2 regions of the Microbacterium paludicola genome follow, and region 1 is predicted to be linked to the other one. Evidence: predicted binding sites of a transcription regulator. Region 1 holds the regulator's gene; the other holds the start of a gene.
The links. Region 1 encodes LexA, which represses DNA repair genes until DNA is damaged. Its sites were predicted from a motif close to TCGAACANNTGTTCGA; they were not measured.
Positions count from the first base shown of each region.

Region 2: ABD161_RS04315 (HNH endonuclease signature motif containing protein) is a predicted target of LexA. The motif match lies at 5,358-5,373, and genes of this name have one in related genera.

Region 1 is NZ_BAAANG010000022.1:48,095-57,562, forward strand. Features, by position in the region: gene ABD161_RS11320 (APC family permease) at 1-915, shown strand, start outside; gene ABD161_RS11325 (class I SAM-dependent methyltransferase) at 934-1,578, opposite strand; gene hflX (GTPase HflX) at 1,737-3,293, shown strand; gene ABD161_RS11335 (GNAT family N-acetyltransferase) at 3,290-3,889, shown strand; gene ABD161_RS11340 (alpha/beta hydrolase family protein) at 4,052-6,013, opposite strand; gene lexA (transcriptional repressor LexA) at 6,068-6,760, opposite strand; gene ABD161_RS11350 (LysM peptidoglycan-binding domain-containing protein) at 7,030-7,431, shown strand; gene ABD161_RS11355 (histidinol-phosphate transaminase) at 7,468-8,559, shown strand; gene hisB (imidazoleglycerol-phosphate dehydratase HisB) at 8,612-9,217, shown strand; gene hisH (imidazole glycerol phosphate synthase subunit HisH) at 9,214-9,468, shown strand, end outside.
Region 2 is NZ_BAAANG010000003.1:316,996-326,463, forward strand. Features, by position in the region: gene ABD161_RS04280 (SURF1 family cytochrome oxidase biogenesis protein) at 1-471, opposite strand, end outside; gene ABD161_RS04285 (hypothetical protein) at 468-704, opposite strand; gene ABD161_RS04290 (DUF3099 domain-containing protein) at 701-1,171, opposite strand; gene fabG (3-oxoacyl-ACP reductase FabG) at 1,319-2,035, shown strand; gene ABD161_RS04300 (alpha/beta fold hydrolase) at 2,032-2,730, opposite strand; gene ABD161_RS04305 (alpha/beta fold hydrolase) at 2,740-3,471, opposite strand; gene ABD161_RS04310 (NUDIX hydrolase) at 3,471-3,995, opposite strand; gene ABD161_RS04315 (HNH endonuclease signature motif containing protein) at 4,017-5,336, opposite strand; gene ABD161_RS04320 (DUF2975 domain-containing protein) at 5,477-5,971, shown strand; gene ABD161_RS04325 (helix-turn-helix domain-containing protein) at 5,971-6,174, shown strand; gene serB (phosphoserine phosphatase SerB) at 6,378-7,013, opposite strand; gene ABD161_RS04335 (ABC transporter ATP-binding protein) at 7,109-7,891, shown strand; gene ABD161_RS04340 (type B 50S ribosomal protein L31) at 7,984-8,235, shown strand; gene ABD161_RS04345 (hypothetical protein) at 8,297-8,512, opposite strand; gene ABD161_RS04350 (3'-5' exonuclease) at 8,533-9,237, opposite strand.

The sequences.
Region 1 (9,468 bases):
GGCGTGAAGGAGTCGATGACCACCAACTTCGTCGCCTCGATGATCGAGGTCAGCGGCCTCGCGATCGTCATCGTCATCGCGGCCATGGTGTTCGGCAGCGGCGGCGGGGAACCCGCGCGCATCTTCGAGTTCGCTCCCGACGTGCCCCCGTTGCAGGGCGCGTTCTCGGCATCCATCGTCGCGTTCTTCTCGTTCCTCGGCTTCGAGGCGGCCGCGAACATGGCCGAGGAGGTCAAGGACCCCTCGAAGTCGTACCCCCGCGCGCTGTTCGGTGCCATCAGCACGGCCGCCGTCGTCTACCTGCTGATCGCCATCGGAGCTGTCATCGTGGTCGAGCCGACGATCCTGGCCGAGTCGACGGGCCCGCTGCTCGAGGTCGTCACAGCCAGCGGCTTCGCCCTGCCGTCGTGGCTGTTCAGCCTGATCGCCCTTGCCGCGATCCCCAACGGAGCGCTGCTGTTCATGGTGATGGCGAGCCGCGCCGCCTACGGCCTTGCCGAGGCAGGTCTGCTGCCGCACGCATTCGGCCGCGTCCTGCCGAAGCGCCGCACCCCGTGGGTGTCGATCGTGGTCGTGTCCGGCGCGACCATGCTGCTCAGCATCGTCGGCGACATCGGCATGCTCGCGGAGACGACCGTGCTCCTGCTGCTTCTCGTGTTCCTCACGGCGAATGTCAGTGTGCTGGTGCTCAAGAAGGACGTCGTCGAGCACAAGCACTTCTCGGTGTCGCGGGTGGTCCCGATCCTGGCGATCATCGCGTCGATCGTGCTCCTCACGCAGCAGACCGGCGCGGTGTGGCTCGGCACGGCCGGCTACATCGTCGTCGGCACGATCCTGTTCTTCATGGCGCGCGCGGGACGCAAGCGCGGCGACCAGAAGATCGCGGAGCAGTCGGGCACGACCGACACGATGTGACGGCCGGGCCGCGGAGGCTCAGAACCCCGGGATCGCGAGCGGTTCCGTGGGCGGCGAGCCGTGGCGGCGGACCTTCAGCACGCGGTAGCCCTTGCCCGTCGCTGTGCGGTAGACGCTGAAGCCATCGGCGAACGTCGTGCCCAGCCAGCGCTGGAGCGAGTCGGATCCGAGGTCGCGCTTGACGACGAGGTACGCGTCGCTGCGCTCGGCGAGGCGCGGGATCCACGTCTCCATGAGCTCGTGGAGCACCGACTTGCCGACGCGGATCGGCGGGTTCGATCGGATCGTGCGGAACGTCAGGCTCTCGGGAACATCGTCGGGCAGCACCGCGTTGACATTGGAGAGGCCGAGGGACTCCGCGTTGCGGCGCACGAGGTCCAGGGCGCGCTCGTTCACGTCGACGGCCCAGACACGGGCGTGCGGAGACATCATGGCCATGCTCAGCGCGATCGGACCCCAGCCGCAGCCGAGGTCGAGGAAATCGCCGCCGGAGGGCGGTTCGGGTGTGTTCGCGAGCAGGACCGATGTGCCGACGTCGAGGCGCTCGGGGCTGAACACCCCGGCGGCCGTCGTGAGCTCCACGGTGCGTCCGACCAGGGGCACTCGGATGCGGCGGTGGTTCTCGGGACTGGTGGGACTCGCGGAGAAGTAGTGATCCACCATAGGGGCCAGCGTACCGGAGCGGGCCGCCCGACGGCGAGGGGCGGAGGCCCCTCATCCGGCTCCGATCGGGCCCCGTAGCCGCAGAACCCCCGGAAGAATAAGCTGAAGAGCTCGATGCACGCGGATCACCGCGCAGCGCATCGGAACGAAAGGCATGGATGACTGACACCACCACACCCGATCCCGCCGCGAACAGCGTCGAAGACGACCTGGAGCGCGAGGCGGGAGCATCCGATCTGGTGGACCGCGTGCTGTCGCGCGCAGAGTCCCGCACCGGAGCACGGGTGTTCGGGGCCGCTCAGGCGCTGCAGGACAGGACGACCACGGGCGACGGATCCGCGGACGGCGACCAGTGGGACCGCGAGGAGCGCGCGGCGCTCCGGCGCGTCGCGGGCCTGTCGACCGAGCTCGAGGACGTCACCGAGGTCGAGTACCGGCAGCTGCGGCTCGAGAACGTCGTGCTCGTCGGCGTGTACTCGCAGGGCTCGCAGACCGACGCGGAGAACTCGCTGCGCGAGCTCGCCGCGCTCGCCGAGACCGCCGGCGCCGTCGTGCTCGACGGCGTGCTGCAGCGTCGTCCGCACCCCGACCCCGCGACGTACATCGGCCGCGGCAAGGCGGCCGAGCTGAAGGACATCGTCGCCGCCGTCGGCGCCGACACCGTGATCGCCGACACCGAGCTCGCGCCCAGCCAGCGGCGCGCGCTCGAGGACGTCGTCAAGGTGAAGGTCATCGACCGGACGACCGTGATCCTCGACATCTTCAGCCAGCACGCGAAGAGCCGCGAGGGCAAGGCGCAGGTCGAGCTTGCGCAGCTCGAGTACCTGCTGCCGCGCCTACGCGGTTGGGGTGAGTCGATGAGCCGCCAGGCCGGTGGCCAGGTCGGCGCGGGCGGCGCGGGAATGGGCTCGCGCGGTCCCGGTGAGACGAAGATCGAGCTCGACCGTCGCCGCATCCGCACGAAGATGGCCCAGCTGCGTCGTCAGATCCGCGACTTCGCGCCGGCGCGGGAGGCCAAGCGCGGTGAGCGCAAGCGCAACACGATCCCCTCGGTCGCGATCGCCGGCTACACGAACGCGGGCAAGTCGAGCCTGCTGAACCGCCTCACGAGCGCCGGCGTGCTTGTGGAGAACGCCCTGTTCGCGACCCTGGACGCCACGGTGCGCCGCTCAGAGACGTCTGATGGGCGCGTGTACACGCTCGCCGACACGGTCGGGTTCGTGCGCAACCTGCCCCACCAGCTCGTCGAGGCGTTCCGCTCGACGCTGGAGGAGGTCGCCGACGCGGATGTCATCCTGCACGTCGTCGACGCGCATCATCCGGATCCTGCCGGTCAGATCCAGACGGTCCGCGACGTGATGGGCGATGTCGGCGCACGCGACATCCACGAGATCGTCGTGTTCAACAAGGCCGACCTGGTCGACGAGGACACGAAGATGGTGCTGCGCGGCCTCGAGCCGAAGGCGGTGTTCGTGTCCTCTCGCACCGGCGAGGGGATCGACGAGCTGCGCACGGTGATCGAGGCGGCCCTGCCGCTGCCCGACATCGAGCTGCGCGCCCTCGTGCCGTACGAGCGCGGCGATCTGATCTCGGCGATCCACGAGCAGGGGCACCTGCTCGAGCGCTCGCACGAGGAGGGCGGCACGCTGGTGCACGCGCATGTCTCGGAGCGCCTGGCCGCGGCGCTCGAGCCGTACCGCGTGGCCGGACGATGAGGATCAGGCAGTATCAGCCGGCCGATCGAGACGCGGTCGCCGAGATCTGCCTGCGCACCGCCGACAACGGATCGGATGCCACCGGGGTCTTCGAGGACGACACGCTGTGGGCCGAGGTGTTCGCGCTTCCGTACGTGACGCGGCATCCCGACCTCGCGTTCGTCGTCGAGGCCGAGGACGGCAGGGTCGTGGGCTACGTGATCGGCACGGACGACACGGACCGGTTCGAGGAGTGGTTCCGCGACGAGTGGTGGCCGCGCGTCGCTGCGCGTCACCCGCAGCCCGAGGTCGAGCGCACGCGTCAGGACGGCACGCTCATCTACGCGTACGGTCGTCGCCCGGGCGCCGAGCCGTACGCCGGCCTCGGCTACCCGGCGCACCTGCACATCGACCTGCTGCCCGAGGCGCAGGGTCGGGGTCTCGGGCGCCGCCTGATCGAGACGCTCTTGGACGAGCTGCGCCGTCGCGGTGTGCCGGGGCTTCACCTCGTCGCCTCCGACAAGAACACCGGGGCGCTGGCGTTCTACGACCGCCTTGGTCTCACGCGCCTGGAGTCCCACCCGGGAGTGCAGGCCTTCGGCGTCCAGCTCGGCTGAGCGGATGATCGTCGGCGGCTGACCGCCGCGCTGGCCGCATCCAGGCTCAGCGAGCCTGCGGCAGGCCCACCCGCACCGGCAGGCGACTCCCGCCCCATCCGGCCTGTATCCGGGCGCTCCGGTCGCCAGAGCGCGCGCTGGTCAGAGCCGGGCTCGCGTGTTTCAGTCGAGCTCGATCGGCGGGACGCCGGGCGTCTCGAAGCCGAGGAGGCGGCCGAGGAAGGCGAGCTCGGTCTCGAAGGCGCGCTCAAGGGTGGCGGCCTGGCGGAAGCCGTGCGACTCGCCCTCGAACAGCACGTACTTGTGCGGCACGCCGTTGGCCGCGAGCGCGTCGCGCAGCGCCTCCGACTGCGACGGGGGCACGACCGGGTCGTCGGCGCCCTGCAGGATGAGCAGCGGCGTCCGGAGCGTCTCCGGGCGCGACAGCGGCGAGCGGCTGACGTAGAGCGGCTCGGCCTGGGGGAGCGGCCCCACCAGCCCGTCGAGGTAACGCGCCTCGAAGTCGTGGGTGTCCTCCGCGAGGCGGCGGAGGTCGGCGACGCCGTAGCGGCTGATGCCCGCGGCGAACACGTCCGTGTCGGCGACCGCGCACAGCACCGTCCATCCGCCCGCCGAGCCGCCCTTGATGGCGATCCGCGCCGGATCCGCGAGTCCGGCTCCGGCGAGGCCGCGCGCGGCGGCAGCCGTGTCCGCCACGTCGGCGATGCCCCAGCGTCCCCGCAGCCGCTCGCGGTACGCGCGACCGTACCCGGTGGAACCGCCGTAGTTGACGTCGAGCACGCCGATGCCGCGGCTCGTGAAGTACGCCACGGCGAGCGACAGCTCACCGGATGAGTGCGCGGTGGGGCCGCCGTGGACGAGCACCAGGTACGGCGGCAGCTCACCCGACGGAGCCTCGACGTCCGGATTCGTCGGCGAGTACGCGAAGGCGTGCACGTCGCCGTCGGGGCCCTCGAACGTGAGCGCCCGCGACGGAGGCAGCCAGCCCGGATCGAGCGCCGCGACGCCCCCGCGGATCGCCCCGAGCGTGCGTGCATCCACGTCGAGCAGCCACAGACCGCCCGGCACCTGGGTTCCCGCACCTGTCAGAAGCACCTTCTCGCCGCGGGCGTCGCGCATCAGGATGCCGCTCGATAATGGGGTCTCGAGCGTTTCCACGCCGCCGCGGGTCGGATCGAGCAGGATGAGCCCGTCGGTGCCGTGCGTGTGCACCGCGACTACCCGGCCATCGTCGAGCGGCGCATACCAGCGTGCGCCGAGGTTCCACAGCGGGCCGCCCGTGTCGGCGTCGACGGGGTAGAGCGGCTCGGGGCCGGTCGCCACCAGCCCGTCGAAGCGCACCCAGCGCAGGTTCCAGCGCCCACCGCCCGGCCCGTCGCCTGCCGGATCCGCGCTGAACATCAGCTCGTGATCGCCGGTCCACTCCGGCTGCAGCGCGGCGACCGGACCCTCGGGCGTGCGGCCGCCCGCCACCACGACGTGCTCGACGACGATGCCGTCGGAGCCGAGGCGCCCGACGCGGAGCTCCGCCGCGTCCCAGGGCATGTCGGGGTGATCCCACGCGATCCAGGCGAGTCGGTCGCCGCGCGGAGCGGGGTAGGCGAGGAAGTCGGATCCGGCGACGACGCTCAGGATCGCGGACGCATCGTCGGACGCCGAGCCGTCGAGCGGGATCACCACGATGTCGCGCGAGGGCACAGGGTCTTCGCCCCGCGTCTCACGCACGGCCCAGAGTCGGCCGTCGACGTACGTCAGGTCGCCGAACGCCATGCCCAGGTCGCCGGGAGTCAGCGGTACCGGGTCGCCGCCGACGGCCATCCGGTGCACGCGCTGGTCGGAGCCCTCGACGAACAGCAGGTCGCCCTCGTCCGTGGTCGTCCAGGCGCCGCCGCCGTACTCGTGGACACGCGACCGCGCGCTCCACGGTGCCGGCAGCAGGACATCGGGATCGTCGTCGCCCTGCCGTACAACGGCGGTGCGGCCCTTCTCAGCCGGGATCGTCTCGCTCCACCAGATCTCCCCATCGGGCCCGACGAAACGCGCGCCGTCGAGGCGCGGCGACCCGCCGGCGATGTCGGACGCCGAGATCGGCGACGGCCAGGATCCATAGGGGAGCGTGGGCATAACCCCACGCTATCGGGAGGCTCCGACGTGCTGCCGGGCCCCCCCAGTGCAGGATCAGACCGCGCGCATCACCGCGACGATCTTGCCGAGCACGACGGCCTCGTCGCCGAGGATCGGCTCGAACGCCGAGTTTCGCGGCAGCAGCCAGGTGTGGCCGTCGCGCTGGCGGAACACCTTGACGGTCGCCTCGCCGTCGAGCATCGCCGCCACGATGTCGCCGTTCTCGGCCGTGTTCTGGACGCGCACGACGACCCAGTCGCCGTCGCAGATGGCGGCGTCGATCATCGACTCGCCGCTGACCTTGAGCATGAACAGCTCGCCCTTGCCGACGAGCTGGCGGGGCAGCGGGAAGATCTCCTCGACCTGCTGGTCGGCGGTGATCGGCACGCCCGCGGCGATGCGGCCCACGAGCGGGACCATCGCGGCGTCGCCGACCGAGGGCACGCCGGCGTCGAGGTTCTCGCCCGACTGGCCCGGCAGGTCGATCAGCACCTCCATCGCGCGCGTCTTACCGGGGTCACGTCGGAGGTAGCCGCTGAGCTCGAGCTGACCGAGCTGGTGGGTCACGCTCGACAGCGACTTCAGGCCGACGGCGTCGCCGATCTCGCGCATCGTGGGCGGGTAGCCCTTCGACTGGATGGAGCGCTGGATGACCTCGAGGATGGCCAGCTGCTTCTCGCTGAGGCTCTTGCGCCGGCGCGTGCGGCGCTTCTCGTCGCTCTCGGCGATCGACTCCGTGGCGGGCATCGTGACGGCGCTCATCTGACCGGCTCCTTCTCCTCCGACGTGAATGTCGGTGGCCCGTGGTGGGGTGTGTCTCGTCATCGAAACCGTATCCGAACGGCGCCGTGATTCGGAAGATCTGTTCGAGCGTGTCGCGGATCGGATCGGATCGGTTTTCGAAGAACAGATTGACACATTCGAAGATTCGAAGATAGATTCGGAACAGAGCTTCGCATCCGGCCCTCCCGGCCGAGGTGCCGGATGCGAAGCTCTCCGAACACGAAGGAGCACCGATGAGCACGGTCAGCATCACCGCATTCGAGGTCCCGGCCCGCACGCGAGTGAGCGGCACCGCCCGCACCGCGGCGCCGGCCACGCGCCTGCGCCTGACGCGTCGTGGACGCCGTGTGCTCGCCGCGATGGCGGCGACGCCGATCGCGATCGCCCTGGGGCTCGCAATCGTCTCCGGCGGCAGTGCGCTCGCCTCGCGCGAGGACGGCGCTCCCGCCGGCACGTTCGACACGGTGACCGTGCTGCCCGGCGAGTCGCTCTGGGCGATCGCCGAGGAGGTCGCGCCGAACTCCGATCCGCGCGACGTCGTCGACGCCATCATCAGCCTGAACCAGCTCTCGTCGTCCGCCGTCATGGCCGGCGAGCGCCTGTCGATCCCCGCCGAGTACTCCAGCGCGGGCTGACCGCGTGCGGGAGCGGGTGTCGCACTCGCCTCTAGCATGGAGAGCGTGACGGTCTCTCTCGACGACTTGCCGATCCGCGCCGATCTGCGCGGCCAGAAGCCCTACGGGGCGCCCCAGGCGCCGCTTCCCGTGGCCCTGAACGTCAACGAGAACACGCATCCCGTGCCGGAGGACGTCGCGAACGACATCTCCGACGCCATCGCCCAGGCCCTGCGGGATGTGAACCGCTACCCCGACCGCGAGTTCACCGAGCTGCGCGAGTCCTTCGCCCAGTACCTCGGGCACGGGGTCGACTCGTCGCAGATCTGGGCGGGCAACGGCTCGAACGAGGTGCTGCAGCACGTGCTGCAGGCGTTCGCCGGTCCCGGTCGCACCGCGTTCGGCTTCGAGCCGACGTACTCGATGTACCGGCTGCTGTCGCGGGGCGTCGGGGCCGAGTGGCTCGCCGGCACGCGGGGTCACGACTACCGGATCGACCCGGAGGACGCCGCCCGCCAGGTGGCCGACGCCCACCCCGACGTCGTCTTCCTGTGCGCGCCGAACAACCCCACGGGCACGCCGCTCTCACTCGACGTCGTGGAGGCCGTGTACGACGCCACGGACGGCATCGTGGTCGTCGATGAGGCCTACCAGGAGTTCGCACCGAAGGACTCTCCGTCCGCCCTTACGCTGCTCGGCGGACGTCCGCGCCTCGCGGTCTCGCGCACCATGAGCAAGGCGTTCGCGTTCGCGGGCGCACGGGTGGGATACCTGGCGGCCGACCCGGCGCTGATCGACGCACTGCGTCTTGTGCGCCTGCCGTACCACCTCAGCGCCCTCACCCAGGCGGCTGCGACCGCCGCGCTGCGTCACGCCGACACGATGCTCGCGATGGTCGACGAGATCATCCTGCAGCGCGACCGGATGGGCGCGACGCTGGAGGCCCTCGGCTATCAGGCCCACGAGTCGTGGACGAACTTCATCCTGTTCGGCGGCGTCGCCGACCCCGCGGCCACGTGGCAGGCGCTCTACGAGCGCGGCGTGCTGATCCGCGACATCGGCATCCCCGGTCACCTGCGGGCGACCGCGGGCACCGAGGAGGAGACGACCGCGTTCCTCGAGGCTCTGTCCGAGGTCGGAGGGCGCTGAGGGGATCCTCGGTGCCGGACGGCCGTGGCCGCCTCACGACTAGGATCGAGGCATGACGACTGCCCGCATCGCGCGCCGCACCCGCTCCACCAGCGAGTCGACGGTGGAGCTTGAGCTGAACCTCGACGGCACGGGAAAGAGCTCGATCTCGACGAGCGTCCCGTTCTTCGACCACATGCTCACGGCGTTCGCGAAGCACTCGCTCACGGATCTGACCGTGACGGCGACCGGCGACACCCACATCGACGCCCACCACACGGTCGAGGACATCTCGATCGTGCTCGGGCATGCCATCCGTGAGGCGCTGGGCGACAAGTCGGGCATCTCGCGCTACGGCGACGCGCTCGTGCCGCTGGACGAGGCACTCGCGCAGGCGGTCGTCGACATCTCGGGGCGCCCGTACCTGGTGCACGAGGGCGAGCCCGCGGGCTTCGAGCAGCACCTCATCGGCGGGCACTTCACCGGGTCGCTTGTGCGCCACACGTTCGAGGCGCTGGCGTTCAACGCCGGGCTGACGGTGCACGTCCGCGTGCTCTCGGGCCGCGACCCGCACCACATCGCCGAGGCCGAGTACAAGGCGTTCGCGCGGGCTTTCCGGCAGGCGAAGGCGCTTGACCCGCTCGTCGACGGCGTGCCATCCACCAAGGGAGCGCTGTGACCGACGCCGAGACGCAGGATGTCGTCGGGACCGGCGAGCGCCGTCCCGTCATCGCGGTGCTCGACTACGGATCCGGCAACATCCACTCCGCCGTCAAGGCGCTGCAGGCGGCGGGCGGGGATGTCCGCCTCACACGCGATCGCGGGCTGATCCAGGATGCCGATGGCCTCCTCGTGCCTGGCGTCGGCGCGTTCAAGGCGGTCATGGAGCAGCTCCGGACCGTGCGCGGCCCCGAGCTGATCGAGCGGCGC
Region 2 (9,468 bases), on a different contig from region 1:
ACCGGATGACGGCAGGGGCTCGCCGGGACGGATCCGCGCGATCACGGTGACCTCGCCCGTGGGCGGGGCGGACACCGCATCCGGGACGGCGTCCTCGCCCGGCGGAACCCAGCCGCGGTCGATCACGACGATCCGGCCGTCGGCGAGCTGGAAGGGCACAAGCACCTCGAACGCGCTTGTGCCGCCCTGCGCGCGGTTGCGGACGAGCAGCTGCTCCTCGGCCAGATAGCGCCCGGCGAGACGGACGGGGTGCCACTCGTCCTGTGGGGCGAACCCGCGGTCGAGCACCTCTTCGACCGGCAGGGGAGCGGCGTCGTAGTTCGCCTCGACGAGCTCGAGCATCGCGGCGCGGTCCTCGTTGCGCGTGAACTGCCAGTGCGACAGGAATCCGCACGCGATGGCGAACAGGACGGCGATGAGTGCGTAGACGCTCCAGCGCGTGGCGCGGTTCTGCGAGAAGGGGGCGCTCATGCGTCAGCCTCCTTGGGCACGCCGGCAGTGACCTCGAGCGGGAAGTCGCGTGCCGCGAGGAACTCGCGCAGGTAGTCGACGTGCGCGTCGCACGCGAGCCAGATCTTGCGGCGATCGGCCGTGTGGATCTTGGGGTTGCGCCACGCGATCGACCAGGTCGCCGTGTCGCCGCAGCCGGCACGCGAGCAGGTCGGCTCCGCGAGGCCTCCGCCGTTGAGCAGGTCGCCGATCATGTGCGGTCCTCGTCGTCGGGCGCGAAGGTGGGCCGCGCGGCGGGGTCGGCGGTGGGGCGCGCGGGGGTCTCGGCGGCGGGACGCGCGGGGGTCTCGGCGGCGGGACGCGCGGGGGTCTCGGCGATGCGGATCACCGTCGGCTCCGCGGGGGCCGCTTCCGTCTTCTCCTCGACCGGAGCAGCGTCGAGCGCCGCCGCCACGGGACGTTCGGCGACGGGAACGTTGCGGCCGCTCGCGGCGTTCGCGCCGACCACGGCGATGTAGGGGAGGAAGATCGCGCCGACGGCGAAGACGAACGTGTACCAGCCGTAGGGCGTGATGAGTGCCATGAGCAGCAGGCAGGTGATCCGGATCCCCATCGTGAGCAGGTAGTTGCGCACGCGGACGCCCGCGTCGTCGGCCGGGGCGACCGGCAGCGAGGTCGCCGACTGCGCGGCGGAGGAGGGCTCTCGGCGGGGGGATCTCACGGTCCATCAAGCCTACGCCGCTGTCCCTCCGGTACAGCCGTGCGTCGGGATGCTTGTGCGCGCCCGCACCGGGGTCGGCGTGAGGTGCGTCAGTAGGCTTGCCAGGATCGGCGAGCCAGTGGATCGCCAGGACAGGAGAGCAGCATCGTGAGCAGTGCAGAGGGACGCGTCGTCCTCGTCACCGGCGGCAACCGCGGCATCGGTCGGGCCATCGCCGAGCGCTTCGTGGAGGAGGGGTACCGCGTCGCGGTGACCGCCCGCAGCGGCGAAGGACCCGAGGGCACGCTCACGGTGCGTGCGGACGTGACCGACGGCGCCGCGGTGGACGCCGCGTTCGCCGAGGTCGAGCAGCAGCTCGGCCCGGTCGAGATCGTCGTCGCGAACGCCGGCATCACCAAGGACACGCTGCTCATGCGGATGAGCGAGGACGACTTCGACAGCGTCGTCGCCACGAATCTCGGCGGATCGTTCCGCGTGGTCAAGCGCGCGTCGAAGGGGATGCTGAAGGCGCGGTTCGGTCGCGTCATCCTGATCTCGAGCGTCGTCGGTCTGCTGGGTTCGGCGGGCCAGGTCAACTACGCCTCGTCGAAGAGCGCACTGGTCGGCTTCGCTCGCTCGCTCACCCGGGAGCTGGGAGCGCGCGGCATCACCACGAACGTCGTCGCCCCGGGCTTCATCGAGACGGACATGACCGCCGAGCTTCCCGAGGCGACGCAGGCCGAGTACCGCAAGTCGATCCCCGCGGGCCGCTACGGCAGCGCCGCCGAGGTCGCCGCGGCCGTCACCTGGCTCGCCTCCGATGACGCCGGCTACATCTCCGGCGCCGTGATCCCGGTCGACGGTGGCCTCGGGATGGGGCACTAGACCCGGTCGGCGGCCTTCAGGATCTCGGCCGCCAGCAGTTCCGGCTTCGAGAACTGGGGCCAGTGGGCCGTGCCGAGCTTGACGACCTCGACGTCCTGGATCCGGTCGAAGTTCTCGCCCCAGGCCGGCCACTCCGCGAGCATCCCGCGCAGCTCGGCCTCGTCCTGCCCGCCCGCCAGAACCGTCACCGGCACCGCGAAGCGGCGGTCGTCGTTCAGCTGAAGCTCATCGGTGGGCACGCGCGCAGGGACGGACTTCGTCGTCGGCGCGGTGCGCCTGCGCGTCTCGTCATCGAGATCGGCGGCGTCGTCGCCGAAGAAGTCCCAGCCGGGGAACGGCACCACGCCGTCGACGACCGGGAACTCGGAGATGCCCGAGCCGCTGGGCGGCGGCATCGTGTCCACCAGGATGACGCGCGCGATCTTCTCGGGGCGGCGATCGGCGACGCCCCATGCGACGTTGCCGCCGCCCGAGTGGCCGACCACGACGACGGGGCCTGCGGCCGCGTCGACGCGCTGCACGACCGCGTCGACCCAGTCGTCGATGCCGATGTCCTGCGACTCGGTCGCGGGCGCGCCGACGCCCGGGAGGGTGAGCGGGTGCACGCGGTGTCCCGCGGCTTCGAGCGTCGGGACCACGTCGTCCCACGAGGAGGCGTCGAGCCAGAGGCCCGGGATCAGGATGATGTCTGCCATGCCCGCAGGCTATGACGGGCCACCGACATCCGGCGAGAAGATCTCGGGCAGAGCCGCGACGAAGGCGTCGAAGTGGCTGTACCAGACGGTGTGGGCGGCGCCGGGGATGCTGCGGACGTCCACGCCGTGGTCCCGCAGCACCCGGGCGTCCGCGTCGGTGACGAACTCGCTCGGCTCGGCGCGCAGGACGATAGATCCCGGGGAAGGCGCCCACGAGCCGCCCGGGCCGGCAGAGATCGAGGCGGACGTCGCCGGATCGAATCGCTCGGCTGCGCGTCCCTCGACGACGGCGTCCGCCTCGCTGTAGTGGGAGCGGGTCTCACGCAGCCGCTGCGGGGTCCGGACCCGCTTGTCGCGCTTGTATCGCGCCAGGGTGGCGTCGCGATCCGCGCCACCGGGGAACGCGAGGGGCGCGTCCACATACACCGCGAGACGGGGCCGCATCCTCTCCGCGGCCGCCGCGAGCAGGAGTGCGCCGTACGAGTGTCCGATCGCGACGGCGGGCGGATGGTCGACGAACGCCCGCACCGTGTCGACGACAGCGTCGGCGGCGCCCTCGAGCGTCATCGTCGGGTCGCGCGGCGACAGCCCGTGCCCCGGCAGGTCGACGGCGAGCACCCGGTATCCGGCATGGAGGAGCTGGGGCACGACCCGCTGCCAGCTCTCGGCGGAGCCGAGCATCCCGTGAAGCAGGACCGCGCAGCGAGGCCCGCTGCCGGCCTCCACGACATTCAGCAGCATCAGCGCAGACCCTCGGCGATGGCGTCCTTCATCGGCTGCCAGAGCGCCTCGAGACGTGGGAGCCACGGCGCTGCGAACGCGTCGAGGCGCCGGAGGCGCTCGACGTCGTCCGTGGTGACCCACTCGGCCTCCGCCACCTCTTCGGGATCAAGCGCCAGCACTGACCCATCCGGAAACGGCGCCGTATAGACGTCGACGAGCGCCGAGGGCTCGGTGAATCGGCCGACGAACCGGAAGCGAGCCGGATCGGGGGACAGGCCGGTCTCCTCGCGGAGCTCACGGGTGGCCGCCTCGACGCTCGTCTCGCCGGCGAGGGCGCTTCCGGCAGGGAACTCCCACGTCAGGGGATAGTCCTTCCCGGCGGCGCGGCGAGTGATCAACACCGCACCATCAGGCCGGTAGACGCAGGTCGCGGACACGATGTGGAAGAACCCGGGCGGGATCTCGCCGATCCCGCGCCGGTGGGTGCGTTCCACCGTGCGTCCGCGATGGTCCGTCAGGTCCCAGAGTTCACCCGTGCCCATGCGTCCATGGTGGCAGGCGCGTCAGAAGGGGGCGCGTGGCCCGCCGGTGTAGATGAGGGGTGGGCCTTCGGTGTAGTCGTAGCCGCAGGGACTGGTGATGCGGGTGCGACCGTGCCCGAGGTTCTGCCATCGCCAGGGGGCGTGGTGCTTGAGCATGTGGTGCTGCTCGCAGACGCAGTTCAGGTTGTCGACGTCCGTGACTCCGCCCGCCGAGTAGGGGATCGTGTGGTCGAGGTCGCAGTGTTTGGCCTTGGTCTCGCACCCGGGGACGCGGCAGGTCTTGTCCCGTGCGAGGAGGTACCGGCGTTGGGCTGCCGTGGGGGTGTAGTGGTCGACGGTGAGCAGCGCCCCGGTGTCGGGATCGAGGAAGATCCGCTCCCAGCCGGCGGTCGTGCCGGCGAGACGGCGGGCCGTGTCGGGGTCGATGGGGCCGTAGCCGGCAAGGAGGGCGGGGCCGTCGTCGAGGCCGATGAGGGTGGTGACGGGGATGGTGACCTCCACCGTGGCGCGGATGTCCTGCTCGATGTCGTGCCCGGTGGGGATGCCGGTCAGGAGGAGGTCGAGGGCGAGGTCGGCGCGCAGCTGGCCGAGGTGACGATCGTCGTGGTACTTCGCCGCGTCCGGGGACTGCGGCGCTGGCTCGATGCCGTCGAGTTCCCGGGTCACCCGGCGCCGGTCGCGTTTGACGGCGCGGGCACCGGCGGTGAGGCGGTCGTAGGCCCCGTGAATCACGACGGCGTTGCCGATGATGGCGAGCATCGACTGCCCGTCGGGGAGGTCATCCAGGAACACCCGTCGCTCCGCGCGGGCCTTCTCGTGACGGACCGCGAGCGCGTCGGGGTGGTGCCGCTCGGCCGCCAGCGCGGCGGTCTCCTTTGTGCGGTGCGGCGTGGTCTTCTCCGCCAGCGCGACGACTTCCGTCTCGTACGCGGCCCGCGCTTCGGGGCCGGGGATCCCGATCCCGGCGGCGGTGATCTCGCGGGCGTGACGGTCGGTGATCCGCCCCGCCGCCAGGGCGGCGTGCGTGGCCGGGAACTTCTCGACCAGCTCGGCGGCGCGCTCCATTCGCCCCTGCATCGCCCGGGGCGACTCCCGAAGCGCCAATGCGAGCTCGGTAGCCATTGACCGGATCGGGAACGCGTAGTCGCTGTGCGAGGGCATCCGCTCGAGCTGCCCGACCGCGATGCTGTTCAGGGCTGCCAGCTCTGCCGCCTCCTGCGCATCCAGCCGCGCTCGCTCGGCCCGGATCTCCTTCAGCCGCTCGACGCCCGCGCGCGTCCGGGCCTTCTCGCCCGAGGTGAAACCCCAGGTGAGACCATCGGAATCCGCGAACTTCGGCATGCATCAAGCGTCCCACGAGCCTCGGACATCCGTTCGAATCTCTGGCCTATGTGGAGAATCGAGGGGCTCACCTCCTGTGTGGACGACAGTGCGCCCAGCATCTATTGACTTTCGATAGGTGATCTATCGAAGATCGATGCATGGACCACGATCTCCCGAAGCCGCCGCTCGCGCTTGTCGTCCTCACCCAGGCGCTCCTGGCGGCGCTGCTCCTCGGCGGCATCGGGGTGATCGCCCTCCTGCCGGCTATGTCGGCGAGCGTCGCCGCGGCGCTTCCCGAGTACGCATCTCTGCGGACGCCCCTGCTCGCTCTCGCGATCGCGATCGTCCTGCTCGCTCTCGTCACGCTCGCCATGGTCGCTCTGCTCGTCCAACGGATCCACGCCGGCACCGTCCTCGCGCGACCGTTCCTCCTGTGGGTCGACGTGATCGTCTCGACGTTGATCTGCGCCGCTGCGCTGGTGGTCGTCGCATTCGTCGTCATCGGCGTGGGGCAGGCGGGAAGCCCCTGGCTTGCGCTCATCCTGGTGACCGCGTGCCTCGCCCTCACCGCGCTCGCCTGCATCACTCTCGTGCTGCGGTCACTCCTCGGCCACGCGATCCGGCTGCGCACCGAACTCGACGAGGTCGTGTGATGGCGATCCGCATCTCGATCGATCGGATGCTGCGGGAGCGCGGGATGAGCGTCGGCGACTTCGCCGACGCCATCGGCATCACCCCGGCGAACGTCGCGGTGCTCAAGAACGGGCGGGCGCGCGCCGTGCGGTTCACCACCCTGGACGCCATCTGCCGCGTCCTCGACTGCCAGCCGGGTGACCTCCTGCACTACGAGGCCTGAGCGGGCTTCACTACGCGGCCTCAGCGAGCGCGCGGACTCCTCGGCTCACACGTCGCGAAGCACCTGGTCGATCCATTCGATCCTCTCGCGCATTGCGCGGACATATGGCGACACGGGCATGTGGACACCATCGTGACGAGCCTCGCGATGTGCCTTCGGAAACCTAGTCAAGGCCGAGCGGTAGCGCGGACTTCATGCTCGCCTCAGAACGGCAGCAGCGGGATGACCTGGGACAGGTTGACCGGACCGATCACCAGGGGAGCCGCGCGACGGACGGCGGGCTTGGCGTTGAAGGCGAGGCCGAGGCCGGCGGCCTCCAGCATGAGCAGGTCGTTCGCCCCGTCGCCGATCGCGATCGTGCGCGACATCGGCACACCGTGCTCGTGTGCCCAGCGGGTCAGCCACTCGCGCTTGGCGGCGGCATCCACGATCGGGCCGTCGACCTCGCCCGTCAGCACGCCATCCGCGGCGAGCAGGCGGTTCGCGCGCCAGAGGTCGACGCCGAGATGCGGGGCGAGCTCGTCGAGGATCTCGTGGAACCCGCCGGAGACGACGCCCACGAGTCCGCCGCGCGCGTGCACGGCGTCGATCAGGGCTGTCACGCCCGGCGTCGGCTCGATCCGGGCCCGCACCCGCACGAACGAGGCGACCGGCACCCCGGTGAGCTCCCGCACCCGCGACCGCAGGCTCTGGGCGAAGTCGACCTCGCCGCGCATCGCCGCCTCGGTGGCGGCGGCGACCTCCGCGCCCCGCCCGGCCTCATCCGCGATCAGCTCGATGACCTCGTTGCGGATCAGAGTGGAGTCGGCGTCGAGGACGACGAGAAAGCGCGCGGTCACGAGTGACGAGCGTAGCGCCCGGCACACCGCGCCCGTGCCCGACCGAGCCCGCGCGTCCGCGCTGGGGGCCCCATCCGGATAGGTAGGCTGAACGCATGCCCACTGTGCTCTCCTTCGAAGACGTCGTGGTCCGCCGAGAAGGTCGGAACATCGTGGATGGACTCACCTGGGCGGTGAACGACGACGAGCGCTGGGTTGTGCTCGGCCCGAACGGCGCCGGCAAGACGACGATCCTGCAGCTCGCCGACACGCTCATCCACCCGACCGCCGGCACTGTCGACATCCTGGACGAGCGCCTCGGCCGGACGGACGTGTTCGAGCTGCGCCCCCGCATCGGCTTCGCGTCCTCCGCGCTGGCAAAGCGCATCCCGGCGGACGAGACCGTGCTGAACGCGGTGCTGACCGCCGCCTACTCGGTGCTCGGCCGCTGGAACGAGCAGTACGAGAACATCGACGAGCGCCGCGCACTGCGTGTGCTACAGGAGTGGCGTCTCGACCACCTCGCCGACCGCACCTTCGGCACCCTGAGCGAGGGCGAGCAGAAGCGCGTCCAGGTCGCCCGCGCGATCATGACCGACCCCGAGCTGCTGCTGCTCGACGAGCCCACCGCGAGCCTCGACCTCGGCTCGCGCGAGGTTCTCGTCGGTCTGCTCAGCGAGTATGCGAAGTCGCCGGTCACGCCGGCCCTCGTTATGGTGACGCACCACGTCGAGGAGATCCCCGCCGGGTTCACCCACGTGCTGCTGCTGCGCGACGGGAAGATCGTCGCCGCCGGCCCGATCCCCGAGACGCTCACCGAGGAGAACCTCTCGGAGACGTTCGGCGTGCAGATCAAGCTGAGCGAGGACGGCGGCCGCTACGCCGCACGCGCCCACTGACAGCGGTCTCAACGGCGGGTTGAGTCTGGTAGACTCGTTCGCTGGTGCCCAAGCACCGGAAGACTTTTCAAAATCTCTTGGCAAGGACCCCCATGAAGACTGACATCCACCCCGAGTACAAGGCGGTCGTGTTCCGCGACCTCGGTTCGGGCGAGACCTTCCTCACCCGTTCGACCGTGACCAGCGACAAGACCATCGAGCTCGACGGCGTCGAGTACCCGGTCATCGATGTCGAGATCTCGTCGGCGTCGCACCCGTTCTACACGGGTAAGCAGCGCATCATGGACTCGGCCGGTCGCGTCGAGAAGTTCAACCAGCGCTTCAAGAACTTCGGCTCCAAGTAAGCCCTCGTTCTTCAGAAGGCCCCGCTTCGGCGGGGCCTTTCGCGTTTTCCGGGGTGACGGATCACTCGTCGACGTGGATCTCGATGGTCCCGTTGTCGAAATCGAGCACGCCCGGGCCCGTGTCGGGGCTCGGCGCGGGGACCGGGATGATCTTGAGCGACTGCGCCTCGATGTCGGCGTTGTGAGCCGAGGGACGCCAGACCGCGTCCATCGCGGATCCTGCGCCCTGCAGCGGGTACTTCCGCCTCAGGCGGTCCATCCCGTCGTCGTGCGCCATGGGGCGAGGTTACGCCGGGGTCAGCGCACGGGCCAGGATCCGTCGAGCGCTTCGGTCGGCTCGAGCCGGCCGATCGAGATGAAGTACTCCGTGAGGCTCTCGGCCTGCTCGCGCGCCCAGCCGATCTGGCGGGTGTGGAGCTCGAGCGGATCCTCGGGCAGGCGATCGGCGAACCGGTTCGCCAGCGCGAGGGCGACGCGCCCCGCGGCGATCGCGTCGGCGGATGCCTCGTGGGCCGACTCCAGCGGCACGGCATAGTGCGCGGCGACGACGTCAAGCGTGCGCTTTCCCTTGCGGTAGCGGTCGAGCGTCTTGTCGATCACCAGCGGATCGATCACCGGCGCGGGGGAGTCGAGGCACTCGAGCCCGTGGCGCTCTCCCTCGTACTTCAGCAGCGAGAAGTCGTAGGCGGCGTTGTAGGCGACGACGGGGATGCCGCCCGCGAGCAGCGTGCGCAGCGCCGCAGTCACCTCCGCGACGACCTCTCCGGCGGGCCTGCCGTGCGCCCGTGCGTGCTCGGTCGTGATGCCGTGGACAGCGGTCGCGCCCTCCGGGATCTCGATTCCGGGGTCGGCGAGCCAGTGCTCCTCGTGCACGACCTCGCCCGACGCATCGAGCAGGCCCACGTAGGCAGTCACGATGCGGTCCTCGGCCACGTCCACGCCGGTCGTCTCCAGATCGAACACGCCGATCCTGCTCGTCCAGCGGTCGGGAGCCACCTCCACGAGCGCCTCGACGGATGCCTCGGCCTCGACCCGGACGGACGGTGCGACCTCGACGGTCGCCTCCACCACGGTCTCGACGTGGACCTCGATCACCGGCTCGGGCTCGGGGGCGACCGCCACCTCGACGCGCGTGTCGACCTCGACGGTCGTCTCGACGCGCGGGACCCAGGTGATCGCCTCGCCCGGGTGGTCGAGCTCGTCAAGCTCGAACAGCGGGGGCGGATCCGGCCA